One region of the Thermus sp. NMX2.A1 genome, then DNA from elsewhere that is predicted to be linked to it. Evidence: riboswitches for the same ligand, from Rfam matches in the RefSeq annotation. Region 1 holds a riboswitch; the other holds the start of a gene.
The links. A riboswitch is a leader RNA that binds a small molecule or an ion and turns the genes downstream of it on or off. The one in region 1 is predicted to bind thiamine pyrophosphate.
Positions count from the first base shown of each region.

Region 2: it holds a riboswitch for thiamine pyrophosphate, as region 1 does, so the genes downstream of both, TNMX_RS12080 (thiamine ABC transporter substrate binding subunit) here and thiE (thiamine phosphate synthase) in region 1, are expected to answer to the same signal.

Region 1 is NZ_ATNI01000049.1:8,274-11,668, forward strand. It holds gene TNMX_RS03790 (nitrite/sulfite reductase) at 1-1,691, opposite strand, end outside; TPP riboswitch at 1,818-1,951, shown strand; gene thiE (thiamine phosphate synthase) at 2,046-2,666, shown strand; gene thiS (sulfur carrier protein ThiS) at 2,653-2,847, shown strand; gene TNMX_RS03805 (thiazole synthase) at 2,848-3,395, shown strand, end outside.
Region 2 is NZ_ATNI01000126.1:9,060-12,454, reverse strand. It holds gene TNMX_RS12085 (iron ABC transporter permease) at 1-428, opposite strand, end outside; gene TNMX_RS12080 (thiamine ABC transporter substrate binding subunit) at 483-1,517, opposite strand; TPP riboswitch at 1,539-1,636, opposite strand; gene TNMX_RS12075 (hypothetical protein) at 1,822-2,388, opposite strand; gene TNMX_RS12070 (alpha/beta fold hydrolase) at 2,679-3,395, opposite strand, start outside.

The sequences.
Region 1 (3,395 bases):
GTTTCCCCTTCCGCCCCCAGATCCTGGTAGTACTCTGGGGCTTCCTCATAGGAAGGAATAGTCTGGAGGTCCTCGAGGAGGGGCTTGAAGGAGGCGGCCCCCACCCGGTCCAAATAAGCCTGGAAACTTTCGCCCTGCTCCCGTTCCTCCTGGTAGCGCTTCAGGATCCTTTCCACCGCCTCAGGAGTGCGCCGGGCAGGAATCCGAGCCACTACTTGGCCAAAACGGGCCTCCCCCTCCCGGGTGCGCCCCCCCAGGAGGAGGGTGTAGTGAGGAATTTCGTTTTCCCCTACCTTACGGCTTGAGCCGTAAAGGCCGATATCGGCTATGTGGTGTTGACCGCAGGAGTTGGGGCAACCGGAGATCTTGATGCTAATGGACCGCACCGCTGGATCATGGGTCAGAGGAAGGGTGTGGAGGTGCGCTTCCAGGGCCTGCGCCAGTCCCCGGGAGCGGGTGATGGCCAGGTTGCAGGTGTCAGCTCCAGGGCAGCGGGTTATGTCCAGGATGGTGTGGGCCTCAGGATGGGCCAGGCCCACCCGCAACAGGGCTTCGTAAAGCCCACCCAAAGCGTCCTCGGGCACGAAGCGAAGGAGTAAGTTCTGGCTGATGGCACTCCTTATTTCTCCAGCGTAGGTTTCGGCGATATCCGCCAGCGCCCTGAGCCCTTCCGGGGTGATATCCCCAAGGGGAAGGCGCACGGCCACGGTGTAGTAGCCCTCTTGCTTTTGACGAACGAGGTTGGTGCGGCGCCAGGCATCAAACCCGGGAGCGAAGGAGAAGGGCTTCCTGGGAGGGGGGGGAAGGCTTGGGGGTGGGAGGTCCTGGGGAGGTTGCCAGGCCTTTAGGTCCTCACCGCTTGCGGTGAGCTTCACGATCCGCCTTTCCTCCCTTACCGCCTCGCGGAAGGCGGCAATTCCCCACTTCTTTACCAGGAACTTGAGCCGGGCTTGGGTTAGGACCTTGCGGTTACCGTGGCGGTCAAAGAGGCGGATGATGGCCAGCATGGTGGGGAGGAGGTCCTCCTCTGGGGTAAAGGGTTCCAAAAGTTCCGCGCTCATGGGAGCCGCTCCTAAGCCCCCGCCCACATAAAGGCGGAAGCCCCTTTTGCCCCCCTCCACCGCGGCCACCACCCCGATGTCGTGAATGGGGGTACGGGCATGGTCTGTGGCGCACCCCTCAAAGGCAATCTTGAATTTGCGGGGCAAGTTCTGCCCCACGGGGTGACGGAGGAAGTAGCGGTAGGCGGCCTCGGCATAGGGAGTCACGTCAAAAGGCTCCTCAGGGGAAACTCCGGCGTACGGGCAGCAGGTGATGGCTCGGATGGAGTGGCCGCAGGCCTCGCGGGTAGTGAGGCCCACCCTGTTTACAGCCCGGAGGACGTGGGGTACGTCCCTTCGGTGCACGTGGTGGAGCTGCACCGCCTGCCGGGTGGTTACGTGGGCCAGACGGTTTTCTGCATACCGCTCCGCCACCTCTGCCAGAACCCTTAGGGCTTCCGGGCTTACCCGGCCCACGGGGAGTTTGATGCGCACCATGTGGTGCTCTGGCCTTCCCCGAATGCCGTAGATGCCGTTTTTCAGGCGGTAGACCCGGAAGTCCTCGGGGTCTTCCTCCCCCGCCTCGAGGCGGGCAATCATGGCCTCCAGATACTGGATTTCGGCTTCGGCCTCCACGCTGAGTCCTGCCATTCCGCCTCCTTTCCCCCCTCCCCGGGGGATTGCCCGGCATGATATACCATTGAGTGTGTGAAAGTCAAGGGTATATGCCCTGTTCCCCAGGTCGGGTTTTCGAGAGCCCCGCATGCTATAGTGGAAGGGACAGGCTAGGGGTGCCCCAATGGAGGGGCTGAGAGCTGGGTTTCACAAGCTGTTCCCGGCGGGAAGCATCCCAGCAACCCTTAGAACCTGATCCGGGTAATGCCGGCGGAGGGAAGCCTATGCGGAAGAATCCCCTTACAAACCGACCTTTCCCCAGGCCGCGTGGGCCCTGGATACCCGCTTGAGGCTTTACCCGTAGGGCACATGCGCTGGGGAGGTGAAAGCTTGCTGGGAAGGCTCTATCTGGTGGTGACCCCGAGGCCCGGTTGGTCCATGGCGGAGGTGCTGGATCGGACGGAACGGGCCCTGGCGGGTGGGGTGGAGGTCGTGCAGCTTCGGGCCAAGGACTGGGAGGCGAGGCCCATCCTGGACCTGGGGGAAAGGATGCTGGCCCTGGCCCGACGGTATGGGGTGCCCTTCTTCCTCAACGACCGGCCGGACCTGGCGGCCCTTCTGGGAGCGGATGGGGTGCACCTTGGCCAGGGGGACCTGACGCCCGCGGAGGCCCGGCGCTTCTTTCAGGGGATGGTGGGCCGCTCTACCCATGCTCCCGAACAGGCCCTAAGAGCCCTCGAGGAAGGAGTGGACTACCTCTCCATAGGCCCTGTGTGGGAAACCCCCACCAAGCCGGGGAGGCAGGCCGCGGGCCTGGGCTATGTGCGCTGGGCCCGGGAGAACCTGGGGGAGAGGCCCTGGTACGCCATCGGCGGCATCACCCTGGAGAACCTGGGGGAGGTTTTGGAGGCCGGGGCGCGCCGAGTTGTGGTGGTCCGCGCCATCCTGGACGCTGAGAACCCCGAGCGGGCGGCCCAGGCATTCAGGGAGCGGCTTTATGGTGTGGCTTAACGGGGAGGCTAAGCCCCTCGAGGGCAAGACGCTCAGGGAGGTTCTGGAGGAGCTGGACGTGGATCTTTCCCGGGTGGCGGTCCTCCTCAACGAGGAGGCCTACCTGGGGCGGGAGCTTCCTCACCACGTCCTGAAGGAGGGGGATGTGGTGGAGGTGGTCACCCTCATGCAAGGAGGCTAGATGGACACCTGGAAGGTCGGGGACATAGAGCTTAAAAGCCGTCTTATCCTGGGCTCGGGCAAGTTCCGGGACTTCGGGGTGATGCGGGAGGCCATAAAGGCTGCGGGGGCCGAGGTGGTCACCGTGGCCATCCGCCGGGTGGAGGCCAGGATGCCCGGGCATGTGGGTCTCCTCGAGGCCTTAGAGGGCGTGCGCCTCCTGCCCAACACAGCAGGTGCCAGGACGGCGGAGGAAGCGTTGAGGATAGCCCGGCTGGGCCGGGTCCTCACCGGGGAGAGGTGGGTGAAGCTGGAGGTGATCCCTGACCCCACCTATCTCCTCCCCGATCCCGTGGAGACCCTGAGGGCGGCGAGGATGCTCATCGATGAGGGCTTCCTGGTCCTGCCCTACATCGCTCCTGACCTCGTCCTGGCCAAGAAGCTTTCGGAGCAGGGCACGGCTACGGTGATGCCCCTGGCGGCCCCCATCGGCTCCGGCTGGGGGGTGAGGACCCGGGCCCTTTTGGAGCTCTTCGCCCGGGAGAAGGCCTCACTGCCCCCGGTGGTGGT
Region 2 (3,395 bases), on a different contig from region 1:
AGGTTCAAGGCCACCGGCAGGAGGACCCTGAGGGCAAGGCCCAGGTTGTAGAACACAGCCGCCAGGAAGAGGAGGGTTTTGGTGCCGTAAAGGTCCACCCCCAAAAGTCCCCTGGGGCCCAGGAGGGCTAAAAACCCCAGGGCCACTACCGGGGTGGGCAGGACAAAGGGCAAGGTGGAAAGAGCCAGGAAAACCCCCCTAAGGGGAAAGCGACGGCGGAAGAGGAAGGCCAGGGGCAGGGCCAGGGACAAGGTGAAGAGGGCGGAAAGAAGCCCATACTCCAGGCTCCAGAGGTAGCGCTCCCAGTAGTAGGGGTTCGCCAGGGCCCGGGCAAACCCCTCCCCTACCCCCAGGGCCAGGATGCGGAAAAGGGGGTAAAAGAGGGCTAAGCCCAGGAAGAGGAGGACGAAAAAGCCTCCGTAGGCCATCCTCCTAAGCCTAACCCCCAAGCCGCCCGGCACCTTCCCAGCCTGAGGGAGGCGCTACCGCCTGCCCTGGCGCACCGACTCGGGGCTTTGCCCCTGCAGGACCACCTTGGTCCACTCCTCGATCCAGCGCTCCCGGTTTTGGGCCATGGCCCTGGGGTCCATACGCACACTCCCAAGGGGCTCAGGCGCGAAGCGGAAGACCTCGGGGAGCCTGGCATCCCGGCGGGCCGGGTACATCCACATCTCCGTGGGAAGGTTCTCCTGGACCGGCTTGGAAAGGAGCCAGTCCACCACCTTCCTGGCCCCCTCCAGGTTCTTGGTCCCCTTCAGGATCCCCACGAACTCCACCTGGAAGAAGGCCAGCTCGGGGAAGAGGTTCCCCGTGGGCGGCTCTTGGTACTTCCCCTCGGAATAGTAGACCTCGGCGGCGGGGCTGGTGGTGTAGGAGACCACCAGGGGCCTATCCCCCTTGTAAAGGGTGAAGTGGGTGTAGTAGGCCTCGCTCCAGCCCTTGGCCACCCGCACCCCTCCATCCCTGAGCTTGGCCCAGAAGTCCAGGTAGCCATCCTCGCCGAAGCGGGCCACCGTGGCCATGAGAAAGGCCAGGCCCGGGGAGCTGGTGGCGGGGTTTTGCACCACCAGAAGCCTGGCGAACTCAGGCCGGGTTAGGTCCTGGGGAGTTTTGGGCAAGGGACGGTCCTTGAAGTAAGCCCGGTCGTAGTTCAGGCTCACCCAACCGTAGTCCACGGGAAGGGCGCGGAAGGTAGGGTCCAGAAGCAAGGTGGCCTTCAAGTTTTGGATCTCGGGGCTACGATAGGGCAGGAGGATGTCCGCCTCGAGGGCCCGGGAGAGGAAGGTGTTGTCAAAGCCGTAAATCACGTCGGCGATGGGGGCTCCCTTGGTGAGGATGGCCCGGTTTAGGGTCTCCCCGGCATCCCCCCCTTTAAGGAAGCGAAGCTTCAGGCCGGTTTCCCGCTCAAACCGGGCGATGAGCCCCTTATCCAGGGAAAAGCTGCTGTGGGTGAGGACGGTGATCTCCTGGGCGAAGCCGAAGGCCAGAAGGACCAGCAGGGCAAAGATCCTCAACATAAAACCCCTCCTTGTCACCGGGAGGGGCCTTGGTCACCTTCCCTACGCCGGCATTACCCGGATCAGGTTCCAAGGGTATCCTCTCAGCCCCGCAAGGTGGGGCACCCCCGGTGACGGGTCTATTCTACTCCCCTACCCTAGGCCTAGGAGGAGGTGCAAAGAGGCCAGGATCCCACCCTGCTCGGAAAGGGCCCGCTGGCGAGCCCTAAGGGCCCTCTCCGAAACTCCTGGGGGCGAGGTGCATGGGACCAGGCCTTCCGGGGGTGTAGGGTCTGTGCGGACCCTGGGCCAGAACCCAGAAGACTCATCGCAGGTTGGGGAACTTGGCCTTGTTGAAGGTGTACCGCTCCACACCCCTTCCCCGGGAAACGAGGACGTCAAAGGACTCCGCGCGGGTGATGGCCGCCTTCAGGTTTCCGGGAAGCCAGTTGTAGTTCGTGGAAAGGATGAAGTATCCATCATAAACCCATGGCCCATAATTCGTATTAGGAATGCTAAGGAGACCTCGTTCCCACCTACTCAATGTGGCTGGTAGGCGCGCCAGCTCCTTGCCCTGAGCATCGTAAAAGACCATCGAAATGCCGTCAAAGCGTTTTGCAGGATCGCTGTAAGAGTCCAGGCGAGAATCGGTGACATAGAGCAGCACATCCTCCAAAGGCAAGACTTCGGGCTTGGCGCGGGTTTCCCTGGCGTACGATTTGCACACGTTGTAAGTGCTTCCCCAAGAGCTCTGGAAAGAGATGTTCCCGCTGGCACCTACCACCTCGGCTACACCTGGATTGGGCTCCTGGGAGCCGGCCAGTCCAGCGGCATAGCCCGCATCGCAAGCCTCCTTCCGAGCCTTCTCATCTGGGGCGAACAAGGGGTACACCCATCCCGCGGTTACGGGTTGAGGTTGCTCCGAGCTCGAAGGGGCGGAGGAGGCCCCCGTCTCACCTCCGGCCGAAGCGGGGCCACCTGCGGTCATGGTTGGGGCGCAGGCCGCTAAGGCTAAAAGAACGCCGGAAACCAGGTAAGGCTTGAAAGCCGTGATTGCAAAAAAGCCCTTTTGGGTTCCCATAACGGGTTTCAGGATAGCAAACGAGCCGTGGGGTTGCAAGTGCCCGAGGGTCCAGGTGGCCTTGAGCGATTCTTAATCTACCTGAGATTGCGGTATAGCGGTCAAGCCCATACCTCCCTCAGGACCCTCAAAGCCTCTTGAAAGTGGAAGGCGAAGGCCTCGGGCTGGTCCCACCAGGGGAAGTGCCCCGCCCCTGGGATTACATGGATGGGGGCCCGGAGGCGTTCCGCCACCTCCTCGGCATAGGGGTAGCTGGTGCCGTCCTTCTCCCCCACCACCAGGGCCACTGGCTTGCGGCTTGGGGAGAGGTAGGGAGTGTAGTCCAGCCGCCAGAGGCCGTTTTTCCAAAAGGCCAAGGCCGGGGTATCCGGCCCCAGGATGCCCGAGCCCTCCGCCACCCACTCGTACTCCAGTCGGCCATGGGGGGTGGGGAACATGAGGCGGTCGAAGAGGAGCTTGGGCTCCGCCTTCTCCAAGGCCGCCCTCAGGTTCGCCTCGGGGTCGGCCAAAGGTTCAAGCCCCGCCGCCTCCACAAGCCTTGCGGAAAGCCAGGGGAAGCTCACCCAGGGGGAAAGGAGCACCGCCCCCAGGACCTCCGGGTAGCGGCGGAGGAGCTCCAGGGCCACCAGGGCTCCGAAGCCGTGGGCCAGAAGATGAAACTGCTCCAGCCCCAGGGCCTCGGCCAGGGCCACGGTATCCTCCACCAGGGCATCTATGGTGAAAAGCCTGGGGTCCTGGGGAAGCTCCAGGCTCCGGCCGGAACCCCGCTGGTCGAAGTAGATGACCCTGAACCCTTCCAGGTAGTCCTGAAGCCCTTC